Regions from separate parts of the Cronobacter malonaticus LMG 23826 genome, predicted to be linked through region 1. Evidence: predicted binding sites of a transcription regulator. Region 1 holds the regulator's gene; each other region holds the start of a gene.

Evidence for each region. Region 1 encodes PhoB, which activates phosphate uptake and scavenging genes when phosphate is short. Its sites were predicted from a motif close to CTGTCATAAAACTGNCNNAT; they were not measured.
Region 2: a site for PhoB is predicted at 1,769-1,788, ahead of glpT (glycerol-3-phosphate transporter). Genes of this name have one in related genera too.
Region 3: a site for PhoB is predicted at 2,200-2,219, ahead of AFK66_RS10055 (esterase-like activity of phytase family protein). Genes of this name have one in related genera too.

What each region holds. Positions count from the first base shown of each region.
Region 1 covers NZ_CP013940.1:3,077,772-3,083,565, forward strand. The annotation lists gene proY (proline-specific permease ProY) at 1-357, opposite strand, end outside; gene brnQ (branched-chain amino acid transporter carrier protein BrnQ) at 428-1,747, opposite strand; gene phoR (phosphate regulon sensor histidine kinase PhoR) at 2,146-3,459, opposite strand; gene phoB (phosphate response regulator transcription factor PhoB) at 3,482-4,171, opposite strand; gene sbcD (exonuclease subunit SbcD) at 4,370-5,584, shown strand; gene sbcC (exonuclease subunit SbcC) at 5,581-5,794, shown strand, end outside.
Region 2 covers NZ_CP013940.1:1,218,612-1,224,405, forward strand. The annotation lists gene AFK66_RS05730 (YfaZ family outer membrane protein) at 1-270, shown strand, start outside; gene AFK66_RS05735 (nicotinamide mononucleotide deamidase-related protein YfaY) at 364-1,560, shown strand; gene glpT (glycerol-3-phosphate transporter) at 1,897-3,249, shown strand; gene glpQ (glycerophosphodiester phosphodiesterase) at 3,259-4,317, shown strand; gene yfaE (class I ribonucleotide reductase maintenance protein YfaE) at 4,408-4,662, opposite strand; gene nrdB (class Ia ribonucleoside-diphosphate reductase subunit beta) at 4,664-5,794, opposite strand.
Region 3 covers NZ_CP013940.1:2,116,815-2,122,608, reverse strand. The annotation lists gene AFK66_RS10070 (DMSO/selenate family reductase complex B subunit) at 1-480, shown strand, start outside; gene AFK66_RS10065 (dimethyl sulfoxide reductase anchor subunit family protein) at 473-1,309, shown strand; gene AFK66_RS10060 (4Fe-4S binding protein) at 1,309-2,163, shown strand; gene AFK66_RS10055 (esterase-like activity of phytase family protein) at 2,264-3,619, shown strand; gene AFK66_RS10050 (methyl-accepting chemotaxis protein) at 3,671-5,209, opposite strand; gene AFK66_RS10045 (sugar phosphate isomerase/epimerase family protein) at 5,437-5,794, shown strand, end outside.

The sequences.
Region 1 (5,794 bases):
CGGGAACCAGACGCCCATATAGATGCCGAACGCGGTAACGTCGGCAATGGCGACAATCAGAATTTCAAAGCAGTAGGTCCAGCCGGTGATATAGCCTGCAAGCGGGCCAAGGTTATCCTGCGCGTAGCGAGAGAATGAGCTCGCCGCCGGGTTGTGCACTGACATCTCGCCGAGCGCGCGCATGATGATATACGCCGCCACGCCGCCGATAATGTAAGCCAGCAGTACGCTCGGGCCGGCCATTTTGATGGCGTCCGCCGAGCCGTAAAACAGGCCGGTGCCAATCGCTGAACCCAGCGCCATAAAGCGGATGTGTCTTGTACTCAATCCGCGCTTGAGCTTGTTCTCGTTTTCCATCTTTCCAGTACCACGTCATACAATAAAAAACCACGGAGCCAGGCCCCGTGGTTCAACAATCAACCGACGATCAGTGAGCGGTGGTTGTCACGCTCCGTCCGGCCGCACGATCCCAGAGCGCCGCCGCCAGCGTAATCGCAACGGTCGGCAGCAGCCAGGCCAGCCCCTGATCCGCCATCGGCAGTTTCTGAGTCCAGGCCGGAAGGATACCGCTTATCGCCGAGGCTTTCACCCCATCAATCAAACCAAACAGCAGACTGACCGCCATCGCCGGGGCGATAACACGGCCCGAATTATGCCACCAGCCGCGGGTGAAGCTCAGCACAACAAGTGCGATACACGGCGGATAGATGGCCGTCAGCACCGGAATGGAGAACTGAATCAGCTGGCTTAAGCCAAGGTTCGACACCACCATCGAGAAGAGACCCAGGATAAACACCAGCGTGCGGTAAGAGAGCGGCAGGTACTGCGCGAAGAACTCGGCGCAGGCGCAGGTCAGGCCGACCGCCGTCACCATACACGCGAGGAAGATCAGCGCCGCCAGCAGGAAGCTACCCGCGCCGCCGAAGGTATGCTGAACATAGGCATGCAGAATCGCCGCGCCGTTAGCGGATTGATCCACCAGCGTCGCGCTGTCAGAACCGAGACGGAACAGCGCCAGGTAGAGCAGCGTCAGGCCGACGCCCGCCATCAGGCCCGCGAAAATGGTGTAGCGCGTCAGCAGGCGAGAATCAGACACGCCGCGTGAACGCGCCGCGTTGACGATAACAATCCCGAACACCATCGCGCCGAGCGTATCCATCGTCAGATAACCATTCACGAAGCCGTTAGAAAACGCCGCTTTCTGATAGGCGTCTGTCGCCACGCTGATATCGCCCGCCGGCCAGACAATCGCCGCCACCGACAGCACCACCAGCGCGATGATTTTCAGCGGGGCCAGGAAGTTGCCCACGGTATCCAGCAGTTTGCCCGGATAGAGCGACACCAGAATCACCAGCGCGAAATAGACCAGGCTGTAGATGAGCAGCGGCAGCGCGCCGTCGCCGGTGAGCGGCGCAATGCCAACTTCAAACGACACGGTCGCGGTGCGCGGCGTCGCGAACAGCGGCCCGACGGCCAGATAACACACCGTCGCCAGCAGAATGCCCGCGACGCGGCCAATCGGATGGCTCAGGCTGTCAACGCCACCGCCGACTTTCGCCAGCGCCACCACGGTCAGCACAGGCAGACCCACGGCGGTAATAAGAAAGCCGATCGCCGCCGTCCAGACATGCGGACCGGCCTGCAAACCAACCATAGGAGGGAAAATGATATTGCCCGCGCCGACGAACAGCGCAAAGGTCATAAACCCCAGTGCGATAATGTCGCGCGATTTTAAACGATGGGTCATAAGATTTACTGCCTGTGGATGTGGTGTTGAAATTGAATAATTTTTTACCGCCAGTCACCTGACGAAAACGCGGCTATTTGCAGAGCTGACAGCGGGATATGCTTCCCGATTACGCTGGCGAAGAATTGTTTTTCGATTTACCAGGTAAAAACAGTCGGTCTGGCAATAGCAGGGGCGCAATTTAAACGCTTATAACGTTTAAAGGCAAGACGGGATCGTAAAACCAGACCTTTATGCCAGATCTAAGTTTCAGGGTAGTGATAAAATCTGAAATCGTAAAAAACCTCCGGCGATTCGCGCGAGCAAAAAAGCGTCAAACGCTGAAAAAAACGTTCAGAGGCGGCGAAAAAATGAATAAGGCCAGCTTATGGCTGGCCCTGGAAAGAAAGGTTGACGAACTAAATGTCAGAAAGCGCTTTAGCGGGCGCGGAGACAATTAATCGCTCCGGCAGGAGGAACGAAAACGTGGTGCCTTTGCCAGGCGTACTTTCAATCTCCAGACGCGCATCGTGGTGCGTCAGCGCATGTTTCACAATCGCAAGCCCCAGCCCACTCCCGCCTGTCTGGCGCGAGCGCGCCTTATCAACACGATAGAACCGCTCGGTGAGGCGCGGAATATGCTCCGCGGCAATCCCTGGCCCGGTGTCCGCCACGCTAAAGCGCGCCCCGTTCGCCACGTGCTCCCAGCGCACGGTGATGTGCGTGCCCTCGGGCGTATGGTTGACCGCGTTATAGACCAGGTTTGAAATCGCGCTGCGCAACTGCTCGTCATTGCCAAGCACTTTGAGCTGCGGATCGACCTCAAACGTAAAAGTATGCTTCTGCTGGCTCAGCGTCTGCGCTTCGCGCTCCACCACCCGCAGCATCATCGGCACGTCGATGGTTTCGTTAAGCTGCATCGCGGGCGCCGCCTCGATTTTCGAGAGCGTGAGTAGCTGTTTCACCAGCCCTTCCATGCGGTAAGTCTGCTCGCGCATAGTGTGTAGCGCTTTTTCCCGCAGCGGCCCTTCGAGCGTCTGCTCGTGCATCATCTCCAGATACCCCTGCAACACGGTGAGCGGCGTGCGCAACTCATGGCTGACGTTGGCGAAGAAGTTGCGCCGCGCGCCTTCGAGCTGGTGCATCTGCGTGACGTCGCGCGCCACCATTAACAGTTGATCTTCGCTGTACGGCATGACGCGAAACTCAAGATGACGCCCGTTGTTAAGCACCAGATGCAATGGCCGGTTGAACTCCTTGCCGCGCAGATAGCTGGTGAATTCCGGGTAGCGCAGCAGGTTTAAGATGTTCTGGCCGTTATCGTCCGGCCAGCGCAGGCCGAGAAGCTGTTGCGCAAGGCCGTTACACCAGAAGATGACGCCCTCTTCCGTGGTCAGCACCACGGCGTCCGGCAGGGATTCCGCGCCGCTGCGAAAGCGTTTGATAAGATTACCTAGTTCGCGGCGGCGTTTTTTATTGCGCAACTGCATCTGGTGCAGGCCGTAGAGCAGCGGCTCCCAGCTCCCGCTGCCGGGCGGCGGCGTCATGCTGCGATCCACCCACAGCCACCAGGAGAGTCGCAGCAGATTCCAGAAATGCCAGATAAGCAATCCGGTCACCGCCGCCAGTAAAAACCATGCCAGATAGCCGAATATCGCCCCGAGCACCAGCGCCGGGATACAGCAGAGCAACAGCTCCAGCACCAGTCTTTTCCATGACAGCCGTTCCAGCACGCGTCACACTCCTGTTTTGGGTTTAAAAACGGGTTGAGAACCGATAACCCGTACCGCGCACCGTCTGAACCATTCTGTCATGACCACTCTGCTCCAGCGCCTTACGCAGGCGGCGGATATGCACATCCACGGTGCGATCTTCCACATACACATTGGTGCCCCAGACGTTATTCAGCAGCTGTTCGCGGCTATAAACGCGCTCCGGGTGCGTCATAAAGAAGTGTAACAGCTTGAATTCGGTCGGCCCCATATCGAGGGGGTTTTCGCCGGTCATCACGCGGTGCGATGACGGATCGAGGCTTAAGCCCTGCATTTCGATAACTTCATCAACGGCCATTGGCGAGATACGACGCATGACCGCTTTAATACGCGCCACCAGCTCTTTCGGGGAGAACGGTTTGGTAATGTAATCGTCAGCCCCGGTCTCCAGGCCACGCACGCGATCTTCTTCTTCGCCGCGCGCGGTCAGCATCACCACAGGGATCTCACGGGTCAGCGCTTCGCGTTTGATATGTTTAATAAACTGGATCCCCGATCCGCCGGGCAGCATCCAGTCCAGCAGAATCAGATCGGGCCACGGCTCATTGAGTTGATTCACCGCACTGTCATAATCTTCCGCTTCCACCGGCTGGAAGCCGTTTTGTTCCAGTACGAAACACACCATCTCGCGGATAGGTGCTTCATCTTCAACGACCAGAATACGTCTCGCCATGATTCGCCCTGTTAAATAAAGTAAACAGTATGTTATGCGGCGCCATTATGCGTCAGATTTATGACAGATTTATGAAAAAGATGACCGTAAGATGACCTGTCAGCGCAGGCGGTTAAACCCGGCGGCGCGACGAAACAGGACACCCGCCGTACTGGATGTTTATAATCCCCTTCTCGCTTTTTCGCCACAGGGCATCCCATGCGTATTCTGCATACCTCAGACTGGCATCTTGGTCAAAATTTTTACGCCAAAAGCCGCGCCGCCGAACATGAAGCCTTTCTCGACTGGCTGCTGGAGGCAGCGGTTGCGCATCAGGTAGATGCGATTATCGTCGCGGGCGACATCTTCGATACCGGCGCGCCGCCAAGCTATGCGCGTGAGCTCTATAACCGCTTTGTGGTCAAACTCCAGGCGGCGAACTGCCCGCTTATCGTGCTCGGCGGCAACCACGATTCGGTGGCGACGCTCAATGAATCCCGCGAACTGCTGGCCTGCCTCAATACCCACGTTATCGCCAGCGCGCAGCTTACGCCAGAAACGCAGGCCACGCTTTTATACCGCCGCGACGGCGAACCTGGCGCGGTGCTCTGTCCGGTGCCGTTTTTGCGCCCGCGCGACGTGCTGCGAAGCCTTGGCGGGCAGTCGGGCCGTGAAAAGCAGCAGCAACTGCTGGAGGCCATCAGCCTGCACTATCAACAGAGCTATGAGGCCGCCTGCCAGCTTCGCGGCGAGCGTAACCTGCCGATTATCGCGACCGGCCATCTGACCACCGTTGGCGTAACCAAAAGTGACGCGGTACGCGACATTTATATAGGCACGCTCGACGCCTTCCCCGCAGACCGCTTTCCCCCCGCCGATTACATTGCGCTCGGGCATATTCACCGCGCCCAGAAAGTGGCGGGCTGCGAGCATATCCGCTACAGCGGCTCGCCGATTGCGCTGAGCTTTGATGAAACCGGCAAAGAGAAAAGCGTTTATCTGGTGGAGTTTGCCGATGGCAAACTGCGCGACGTCACGGCCCTGCCGGTGCCGGTCAGCCAGCCGCTGGCGGTGCTGAAAGGCAGCCTGGAGTCCATTACCGCGCAGCTCGAACAGTGGCGCGACGCGCCGGACGAGCCGAAAGTCTGGCTCGATATCGAAATCGACACCGCTGAATTTCTGCATGATATGCACCGCCAGATAAGCGTGCTCACCGAAAGCCTGCCGGTGGAGGTCGTTCTGCTGCGCCGCAGCCGCGAAATGCGCGCGCGCGCGCTCGGCACGCTCAGCACCGAAACGCTTAGCGAGCTGGGGCCGGAAGAGGTGTTTGAACGACGCCTTGAACTGGAGGCGTTTGAGGAGCCGGAGAAAGCGCGCCTGCGCACGCTCTTCGCCCGCACGCTGGAGAGCCTGCACGAGGAGGATGAGGCATGAAAATCTTAACTCTACGGCTAAAAAACCTGAACTCGCTGAAAGGCGAATGGAAAATCGACTTTACCGCCGAACCGTTCGCGAGCAACGGGCTGTTCGCGATCACCGGCCCGACCGGCGCGGGCAAAACCACGCTGCTGGATGCCATCTGCCTTGCGCTCTACCACCGCACGCCGCGCCTGAACGCGCTGTCGCAAAGCCAGAATGACCTGA
Region 2 (5,794 bases), 1.9 Mb from region 1:
AGTGAAGGCTACGCGGCGGCGGTCGGCGGCGGCGTGCGCTGGGATCTCGGCCAGCATCTTTCGCTGTTTGGCGACTACTACTACTCGCCGGATTCGCTCTCCAGCGGCGTGAATGATTATCAGGAAGCCAGCGCAGGCGCGCGTTTCTCTCTGTTCCGCCCGATTAGCGTCGAAGCCGGTTATCGCTACATCAACCTGACCGGTAAAGATGGCGATCGCGACAGCAAAGTGGCCGATGGCCCATACCTGGGCGTCAGCGCAGGGTTCTGATTTTCCGGGCGCAGTGTTCCGCTGCGCCTGTTTTTCTCCTTCTTCTTTTCTCTGCGCGCTATAGTAAAGCGTTCCCTTCTTGCGGAGAAAATAATGCTACAGACAGAAATGCTCTCGACCGGCGATGAGGTGTTGCACGGTCAGATTGTCGATACCAACGCCGCCTGGCTTGCCGATCTGTTTTTTAATCAGGGATTGCCGCTGACCCGCCGTAACACCGTGGGTGATAGCCTCGAATCGCTGGTGTCCGCGCTGACCGAACGCAGCCAGCACGCCGATATTTTAATCGTCAACGGCGGCCTCGGGCCGACCAGCGACGATCTCAGTGCCGAAGCGGCGGCCCGCGCGGCGGGCGTGGAGCTGGTGCTGCATGAAGGCTGGCTCGCGCAGATGGAGCGTTTTTTCGAAGCGCGCGGGCGCGTGATGGCCGCGAGTAACCGTAAACAGGCGCTGCTGCCAGCGGGCAGTGAAATGATCGACAACCCGGTCGGCACCGCCTGCGGGTTTGCCATCAAGCTCAACCGCTGTCTGATTTTCTTCACGCCGGGCGTGCCGTCTGAATTTAAGCGCATGGTGGAGCATGAGATCCTGCCGCGCCTGCGCGAGCGCTTTACGCTCCCTGAGCCGCCGCTCTGCCTGCGTCTGACCACGTTTGGCCGCTCTGAAAGCGATCTCGCCGCCGCACTCGATTCGCTGACGCTACCGCCGGACGTCGTGATGGGCTATCGTTCCTCCACGCCGATTATCGAACTCAAACTGACCGGGCCTGCGTCGCGGCGCGCGGAGATGGAAGCCGTCTGGCCGAAAGTGCGTGAAGTGGCGGGCGACAGCCTGATTTTTGAAGGCACCGAAACGCTGCCTGCCCAGATTGCCCGCTGCCTGCGCGAGCAGCAGCTCAGCATTACGTTAAGCGAGCAGTTCACCGCGGGCCTGCTGGCGCTGCAACTGTCGGGTGCCGACGCGCCGCTGCTGGCAAGCGAAGTGCTGCCCGCCCAGGTGGAGACGCTGGCGCAGACCGCCCACTGGAACGTGGATCGTCGCAGCCGTCATCTAGCCGACCTGGCGCTGAGCATCGCGAGCGTGGAAGACGACGAGATTAACATCGCGCTCACCACGCCGCAGGGCACGCACGCCGTGCGCCTGCGCTTTAACGCCAGCCGCTATGCGCTGCATATCCGCCAGGAAATTTGCGCCATGATGGCGCTGACGCTGGTGCGCCGCTGGCTTAACGGCCAGGACGTGACGGCAAGCCAGGGCTGGGTGCAGGTAGTCGAAACACACACGGTCTGACACTGCAACGGGGCGCCTGTGCAGAGCCGGGCGTCCGTTATCTGCTGAACATCCAGACGCGCTGCTCTGCGCTCTATTCCCCTCTCTGTTTTCCATTTAGCGTACTGGCGCTCACACCGCGCATTTTCCTTCTCTTTTATGCGCTTAATCGAAAGTAAACGCGCACCATTCGAAAATAAATGGCAAAAATTTGCGCTTTTGTTTTCGAATGTCATATTTCTGTAACATTTTGTGCGACGTTTCACAGCATAAATAATCCATTTTGCCTACTATCACGCTCGCAAAGGAAACATAAGTAAAACGAATAGATATAAACCTCATCAGCAGGAGACAGAGATGTTAAGTATTTTTAAACCCGCCCCGCATCGCGCAAGGCTGCCTGACGGCGAGATAGATCCGCTCTATCGTCGCCTGCGCTGGCAGATTTTTATGGGGATTTTCTTCGGCTATGCCGCTTACTATCTGGTGCGTAAAAACTTTGCCCTCGCGATGCCGTATCTGGTGGAGCAGGGCTTCTCGCGCGGCGATCTCGGTTTTGCGCTTTCGGGCATTTCCATCGCTTATGGATTCTCAAAGTTCATCATGGGTTCAGTGTCTGACCGCTCGAATCCGCGGGTCTTCCTGCCCGCGGGTTTGATCCTCGCGGCGGCGGTGATGCTGTTTATGGGCTTCGTTCCCTGGGCGACATCGAGCATTATGGTGATGTTTGTGCTGCTGTTCCTGTGCGGTTGGTTCCAGGGCATGGGGTGGCCGCCGTGCGGGCGCACGATGGTGCACTGGTGGTCGCAGAAAGAGCGCGGCCGGATTGTCTCCGTGTGGAACTGCGCCCATAACGTGGGCGGCGGGATCCCGCCGCTGCTGTTTTTGCTCGGCATGGCATGGTTCAACGACTGGCACGCCGCGCTCTATATGCCCGCGTTCGCAGCAATTCTGGTAGCGATTATCGCCTTCGCCCTGATGCGCGATACGCCGCAGTCCTGCGGCCTGCCACCCATCGAAGCGTATAAAAATGATTACCCGGACGACTATAACGAGAAGCACGAAGAAGAGCTGACCGCGAAGCAGATCTTCATGCAATACGTGCTGCCGAATAAGCTGCTGTGGTACATCGCTATCGCGAACGTGTTCGTTTACCTGCTGCGCTACGGCATCCTCGACTGGTCGCCGACCTATTTAAAAGAGGTGAAGCATTTCGCGCTGGATAAATCGTCCTGGGCGTATTTCTTCTATGAATACGCGGGCATCCCCGGCACGCTGATTTGCGGCTGGATGTCGGACAAGGTTTTCCGTGGCAACCGCGGCGCGACCGGCGTGTTCTTTATGACGCTGGTGACCATCGCCACTATCGTTTACTGGCTCAACCCGCCGGGCAACCCACACATTGATATGGTGTGCATGATTGTCATCGGCTTTCTGATTTACGGCCCGGTGATGCTGATTGGTCTGCATGCGCTGGAACTGGCACCGAAAAAGGCGGCGGGCACCGCGGCGGGCTTTACCGGCCTGTTCGGCTACCTCGGCGGCTCGGTGGCGGCGAGCGCTATCGTGGGCTACACCGTCGATTTCTTTGGCTGGGATGGCGGCTTTATGGTGATGATTGGCGGCAGCATTCTGGCGGTATTACTGCTGATTATCGTGATGGTCGGTGAGCATAAACACCACCATGCAACGCTTGCGAAACGCGGATAAGGAGCACCCATGAAACTGAAAATGACGCTGGCGGCGCTGGCGATTGGCGTGATGTCGGCAAGCGCGCTGGCGGCGGATAAACTGGTGATCGCGCATCGCGGTGCCAGCGGATATCTGCCAGAGCATACGCTGCCTGCCAAAGCGATGGCCTATGCGCAGGGCGCGGATTACCTGGAGCAGGATCTGGTGATGACCAAAGATGACCAGCTGGTGGTGCTGCATGACCACTACCTGGATCGCGTCACCGACGTGGCGGAGCGCTTCCCCGACCGCGCGCGTAAAGATGGCCGTTACTACGCGATCGATTTCACGCTCGCGGAGATCAAATCGCTGAAATTCAGCGAAGGCTTTGAACTGGAAAACGGCAAAAAGGTGCAGACCTTCCCTGGTCGCTTCCCGATGGGTAAATCCGATTTCCGGGTGCATACCTTTGAAGAAGAGATCGAGTTTGTGCAGGGACTGAACCACTCCACCGGTAAAAACATCGGTATTTACCCGGAGATCAAAGCGCCGTGGTTCCATCATCAGGAAGGCAAGGATATCGCCGCGAAGACGCTGGAAACCCTGAAAAAATATGGCTATACCACGAAGCAGGATAAGGTCTATCTGCAATGTTTCGACGCCAACGAGCTTAAGCGCATTAAAAATGAGCTGGAGCCGAAAATGGGGATGGATCTGAAGCTGGTGCAGCTTATCGCTTACACCGACTGGAACGAAACCCAGGAGAAGCAGGCCGATGGCAAATGGGTAAACTATCGCTATGACTGGATGTTTAAACCGGGCGCCATGAAGCAGATTGCGCAGTACGCCGACGGCATCGGGCCGGATTACCATATGCTGGTGGCGGAAGGCTCGACCAAGGACCACGTGACGCTGACCGATATGGCGAAAGAGGCGCACGCCAGCCATTTGCAGGTGCACCCGTATACGGTGCGCGCCGACCAGTTGCCGGTATACGCCACGGATGTGAATCAGCTTTATGACGTGCTGTATAACAAGGCGGAAGTGGACGGGCTGTTTACCGATTTCCCGGATAAAGCGGTGAGTTTTTTGAAAGATAATCGCTGATATTGCCGGTTGGCGGTTTCGCCTGATCCGGCCTGGTACCAGGGGTTGCCAGGCCGGGTATGCGTCGCGCCACCCGACAATACGGCGTTGTTACATCTCTATTTCGATATCGCCCTGCGGTTTACAGCAGCAGGGCAAAATCTCGCCCTCCTGAATAAACGCCAGCGGTTTCGTCAGCCACTGCACCTGGCCTGCGACCAGTTTGCAGCGGCACGAGCCGCAATAGCCTTCACGGCATTGGTACTCCACCGTCACCGCGTGTGACTCCAGCGCCGCCAGCAGGGAAGGGTGCTCATCCGGGCACGACAGCTCGGTGCCCGTCACGCGAAGCGTAATACGACCCATATCAGAGCTGGAAGCTGCTCAGATCGTCATGGTCGATTTCCGAATCGATCTGGCCGACCAGATAAGAGCTCACTTCCACTTCCTGCGGCGCTACCTGTACGTTATCAGACACCAGCCAGGTGTTGATCCAGGGAATCGGGTTGGAGCGGGTTTTGAACGGCAGATCCAGACCGACAGCCTGCATACGGATGTTGGTGATGTACTCAACGTACTGGCAGAGAATATCTTTGTTCAGACCGATCATGGAACCGCCCTGGAACAGATATTCCGCCCACTCTTTCTCCTGCTGCGCCGCCAGCACGAACAGGTCGTAGCACTCCTGTTTGCACTCTTCGGCAATCGCGGCCATTTCCGGATCGTCTTCGCCGCTGCGCATCAGGTTCAGCATGTGCTGGGTGCCGGTCAGGTGCAGCGCTTCGTCACGCGCGATAAGGCGGATGATTTTGGCGTTGCCTTCCATCAGTTCGCGCTCGGCGAACGCGAAGGAGCAGGCGAAGCTGACGTAGAAGCGAATCGCTTCCAGCGCGTTGACGCTCATCAGGCACAGGTAGAGTTTTTTCTTAAGCTCGTGCAGGTTCACGGTCACGGTTTTGCCGTTAACGCTGTGGGTGCCTTCGCCCAGCAGGTGCCAGTAGCTGGTCATCTCGATCAGATCGTCGTAGTAGTGCGAGATGCCTTCGGCGCGCTTTAAGATCTGCTCGTTGGTGACGATATCGTCAAACACCACCGCCGGATCGTTGACGATATTGCGGATGATGTGGGTGTAAGAGCGCGAGTGGATGGTCTCGGAAAACGCCCAGGTTTCGACCCACGTTTCCAGCTCCGGGATGGAGATCAGCGGCAGCAGCGCGACGTTCGGGCTGCGGCCCTGGATTGAGTCGAGCAGCGTCTGGTATTTCAGGTTGCTGATGAAAATATGTTTTTCATGCTCCGGCAGCGCCTGGAAATCGATGCGGTCGCGGGAAACGTCCACTTCTTCAGGACGCCAGAAGAATGACAGCTGCTTTTCGATAAGCTTTTCGAAAATTTCATATTTTTGCTGATCGTAACGCGCCACGTTGACCGGTTGGCCAAAAAACATGGGTTCAAGGAGCTGGTCGTTTTTCGTCTGTGAAAATGTGGTGTAGGCCAT
Region 3 (5,794 bases), 960 kb from region 1:
GAGGTTCACGGCGGCGGCTTCACGCCCACCGGCGCAGGCGGGCTTATGCAAAATGTCTTTGCTTATACCTTGTCGATTTCGTGCAACCACTGCGCAGACCCCATCTGCACGCGCAACTGTCCAACCACCGCCATGCACAAGCGCGACGGCGACGGCATCGTGCGGGTGAACACCGATAAATGCGTCGGTTGCGGCTACTGCGCCTGGTCGTGCCCTTACGGCGCGCCGCAGCGCAATACGCAGACCGGGCAGATGTCGAAATGCGATTTCTGCATCGATCGGCTGGCGAAGGGCGAGCCGCCGGTGTGCGTCGCCACGTGCCCGCTCGGGGCTATCCAGTTCGGGCCGATTAGTGCGCTGCGTGAACGCTTCGGCACACTCTCAGACGTCAACGGCCTGCCGCCGTCATCCGTCACCAGACCCAATCTGGTTATTAAGCCGCATCAGGGCGCTCAGCAGGAGGAACAGCATGATGCATGAGTTTCCGTTAGTGATTTTTACGCTGCTGATGCAGGGCGCGGTGGGCTTTACGCTGATGCTTTGCCTGACCGCCGGGCTGATGCCCCGCGCGGGGCGGCATACGCTCGCCACACTGCCTGCGCTGGTTTGTGTGGGCGTTGCGGCGGCGCTCGGTTTGCTCGCCTCTACGCTGCATCTGGGCTATCCCCTCAACGCCTTTAATGCGCTGCGCCATCTGTCCAGCTCCTGGCTCAGCCGGGAGATTGCGCTCGCGGGCGTGTTTATGGCGTTGCTGGCTATCAGTATTTTGCTGCTGATAATGAAACGCACCGTGCCGTGGCCGCTGCTGTGGCTGACGGTGCTGGCGGGGCTTGCGGATATGGTGGCCATGGCGTCCATTTACTGCCACGCGTCTGTCGTCACCTGGCAGCACGTCAACACCTGGGCCATGTTCCTGGGTTCGGTCGTGCTCATCGGCGCGTCGTTGTTACAGTTGCGCCTCGCGTTGCGTCCGGCCTTCAACGCGCAGGCAGAGCTCGCCGCCAGCCGGCGTCTCTCGCTGCTGGCACTGGCGGTGGTATTGATCCGGCTTCTCATTCAGCCTGCGTACTATCACTTTTTAGCGCAGGCTATCGTACCGGTGACGTTTCCGCTGCAACCGCTGTCGGCCTTCAACGCCTGCGCCGGGCTGCGCCTCACCGGCTGGTGCTGCTCAGCGGCGGGCGCGATGCTGCTGATGACCGGGCTGACGCGCCCGCATGGCTCGCGCTCGTCGCAAATGACCGGCAGCACGCTGATACTCATCGGCGAACTGCTGCTGCGTCTGGCATTTTTCTCCATTGATGGCTGATGGATCTCTTTGACACCTTCGCGCCCGCACAACCCTGTGTGGGCGCGCGCTGCGCCAGGAAACGGCTGGCCCGCAGCCGCTGCGATTATTGCGTAACACGCTGCCCGACCGGCGCGCTGGCCATCCACAATCATGAGGTTATTCTCGCCCCGGAGCGATGCACCGGCTGCGGGATCTGCCTGTTTGTCTGCCCGGCGGACGCGTTTGAGAGTCTCGTGCCGCTGGCGCGTACCCATCGCGATGGCGTACTGCTCGGGCCGTACACGCTGCCGGTCGCGGCAGAGGAGCTGATGCTCTGGCATACGCAGTACCGCATACGCGCGGTTGCGGTGGATCTCATGCGTGACCCGCTGTGGCTGCGTCCGCTGGCAGAACTTAACCTGTGGCTGAAAAAGCGCGGCGAGCCGCCCTGGCAGTGTGTTGCGGTTTCATCAACGCCCGGGGAGGCGAAGCGCCGTCTGCTGAGGCCTGACGGTGAACTCGCACGCGTACGCTATGACGCCGCCACACGGCGCGCGGCGGGGGCGTTTTCCACAACCTGTGTCGCCGTTCTGGACACCACGCGCTGTCTGGTATGCGGCGCCTGTGACCGGGTGTGCGCAGGCGGCGCGATTCGCTTTGATGAAGAGGATTTCACACTCAATACCGCACGTTGCGATGGTTGCGGCGACTGCGCGGCGGTGTGCCCGGTTAAGGCTATAACCATAACGGAGGGCGACGCCGGGCCGCTGATTCACCGGGCGTTGCATCACGCCCGCTGCGAGCGCTGCGGCGAGCCGTGGCGTGCATGGCGGCAGGGCGAGAAGCTGTGCCCGGTTTGTCGGCGTCATGGCTTCAACATGCGCGGCGGTTAACGCTGTGACTCGCTGAATCCACAGGGGAAAAGGGCGCTGTCATTAATCTGTCACGCCTGCGTCTTATAACAGTCTCACCCCGACTCTGGATCTGTGAACAATGAAAATTAAACCGCTTACGCTCGCTTTCGCCGCGCTTTTTCCGCTCTGTTCACTGGCCGCCGCGCCGCAGGTTGAACGCTATGTCGTGACGTTTCCGCAGGAAGACCATGTGGTCTATTCCGGCAACTACGCCAGCGCGTTTCCGAATGGCCTGCCGGTAGGCGTTGGCTCCGGCCTGCTGTTTTTACGCAAAGAGGGCGATGACCTGATTTTCGCGACCGTCACCGACCGCGGCCCGAACGCCGACTCGCCGAAAATGGGTAAGCAGGAGTCGAAAATCTTCGCAAGCCCGGAGTACACGCCGCTGATGATGACCATTCGCGTCAGCAAAGATCAGGCGCAGGCGAGCGACCCGATGCCATTGCATGACGATCAGGGCAATATCAGCGGTCTGCCGCTGCCTGCCGGGCTTATCGGCGCGACGAATGAGCTGGCGCTCAACGACGCGCTGCAAACGCTCACTGGCGATAAGCGCGGGCTGGATACCGAAGGCATCACGCCAGACGGCAAGGGCGGCTACTGGCTGTGTGACGAATATGGTCCGTTTATTATTCATGTGGACGCCAGCGGCGCGATCCTTGCTAAACATGGCCCGCAGGCCGGTAAGGGTGAAGAGGGCGTGGCGGGCGGACTGCCAAATATCATTAAATGGCGTCAGCCTAACCGCGGCTTTGAAGGGCTGACCCGGATGCCGGACGGGCGCATTATCGCGGCGGTGCAGAGCACGCTGGATATCGACGGCAAAACCAAAAACACCGCGCGCTTTACGCGTCTGGTGAGTTTTGACCCGGCGACCGGTAAAACCGCGATGTACGGTTATCCGATCGACATCGACGTCTATAAAAAAGCCAAAGACGCTAAAATCGGCGATATCGTGGCGCTCGATGACCATCGTATTCTGCTTATCGAGCAGGGCGGCGATAAAAACAAAACCATGCGCAACCGTATCTATGTGGTCGATCTCAGCAACGCCACCGATCTGAGCACGCTGGATAACACCCAGCCGCCGGAATTTGACGATGCGGAAAAACTCAACGCGCGCGGCGTGAAGCTCGCCACAAAACAGCTGGCGGTTGATTTGCGTGAACTGGGCTGGCAGCAGGAAAAGGCCGAAGGGCTGGCGCTTATCGACTCGCAAACCCTCGCGGTCATTAACGATAACGACTTTGGTTTACAGTCAGAGCTGCTGGAGCCGCAGGGCGATAAAAAAGCGATGGATGACTACAACGTCGACGGAAAGGGGCATTTGACCCTGGACGGCAAGCCGGTTGCCAGCAAAATCGGCATTAAGCCGCTGGAAAAACCCGCCTCGCAGAATGAACTGTGGGTTATAAAGCTCGATAAACCGCTTTAAGCGCAATAAAAAAGGGCAGGCTGGCACCTGCCCTGACTCGTTTTACAACCGTTAGCTCAGTTTAAACACCGCGACCGCCTGATTGAGCAGCTGTGACTGCTCTTTCAGCGAGTGGGCGGCGGCAGAGGCTTCTTCCACCAGCGCGGCGTTCTGCTGGGTGACGGAATCCATCTGCGCGACGGCCTGGTTAATCTGCTCAATCCCACGGCTCTGCTCGCCAGTGGAGAGCGCGATTTCTGACATCAGCTCAGAGACCTGTTTAATCGAGCCGATAATGCGCTTCATGCTCTCGCCCGCGCGCGCCACACGGTCACTGCCCAGCACCACCTGTTCGCCGGACTGCTCGATAAGCTCTTTGATCTCCTTCGCGGCCACCGACGAGCGCTGCGCCAGGTTACGCACTTCGCTTGCCACCACCGCAAAACCTCGACCCTGCTCACCCGCACGGGCGGCTTCCACCGCGGCGTTGAGCGCCAGAATGTTAGTCTGGAAGGCGATATCTTCGATAATGCCGATAATGTTGTCGATCTTACTGGAACTGGATTCGATCTCCTGCATGGAGACGACGACTTCTTCGACAATTGCGTTGCCTTCCTGCGCGGCGCTGCGCATATTGCCCGCGAGTTTATTGGCCTCGGCGGTGTTCTCCGAGGTGTGCTTCACGGTGGAGGTCAGCTGTTCCATGCTGGCGGCGGTTTCGCCAAGCGATGCGGCCTGCTCTTCGGTACGCGCCGAGAGATCGACGTTACCGGCGGCGATCTCTTCTGCGGCGTGGGCCACGCTCTGGCTGGAGTCGCGTACCTGGGCGATGATATTGACCAGCGACAGACGCATCTGCTCAAGCGAGCCGAGCATCTCGCCAATCTCATCTTTCGAGCCGGAGAGCACCGGCGTGTGCAGCTCGCCTTCCGCCATCTGCTGGCAGTGACGACGCGCGGCATCCAGCGGCGACAGTACGCGGCGCTTCAGCAGAATAAACATCGCGCCAATCAGCAGCGTAAACAGCAGGGCGAACACTGCGATGGTGACGATGCTGTTCACAAAACGCGCCTGTGCTTCCTGGTTCAGACGCTGGGCATATTTCTCACGAAACGCCAGCAACTGATCGAGCGTGATCTCAAACTGGCGATCCAGTTGTGGAATTGTGGTGCTTACGAGCTGGTTAAACCGCGCGGTATCGTTGCGGCTCGCCGCATCCATCAGCGGACGCAGGCCGTCATCGACATAGGCCTGCCAGGCCTGACGGTACGGGGCCGCCAGCGCTTCTTCGCCTTCAACCGCAGGGGCTGCTTTGTAGTTATTGAACGCCGCGATGGCTTTTTGCATCACCTCGTTAGCGGATTCAAGCGACGCCTGCGTTTTCTGGGTATCGCCAAGAGAGGCGTTAATCATCGCCTCCATCAGGCGCACGCGCAGCGTACGGCTATGGTTAATGGGGTCAATCACCGAAAGCACCACGCGAATTTCTTTATTCACGTTATCCAGCGACTGGTTGCTGCGCGTGAGCGACCAGAGGTTAGAGACGGTACTGACGAGAAAGATAAAAAGTAACAGACTGAAAACGAGAAATGAAAAACGCCTTACTGACATGTTGTTCCCTTGCGTGAGGTTGTAACACAGCGACCCGGCCACTCAAAAAGAGGAGTGCCACCAGACGGTTATCGGAATGTCAGCCAAAAAATTTAGGTTAAATGGGTTTTTCCCAACGAAACAAAGGGTTATATCTATAGCAGGTACAATAAGCGAGGCTTATGTTTCACCAGGCTATGCTTAACGCTGGCATCAGCGATTTGCGCACGTGCGCCATAGGAGTGAGATTGAAAACGCTAAAGGGGCCATCTCTTTTTCTTTCGCAATTTATCAGCGACCGTCCGCCGTTTAACCAGCTCGATACGCTGGCGGCCTGGGCTGCCGGGCTTGGCTATAAAGCGGTACAACTGCCGACGCATCTGCCACATATTTTCGATCTCGCCAAAGCGGCGGAAAGCCTGGATTACTGCGCGCAGGTGCGTGAAACGCTCGGTAATATGGGGCTGCAAATCAGCGAGCTGTCGACGCATTTTCAGGGACAGCTGGTCGCGGTACACCCGGCCTATGACCAGGCGTTTGCCGGTTTCGCACCCGAGGCGGTGCGCCACGATCCGGTTGCGCGCCAGCAGTGGGCGGTCAGCACGC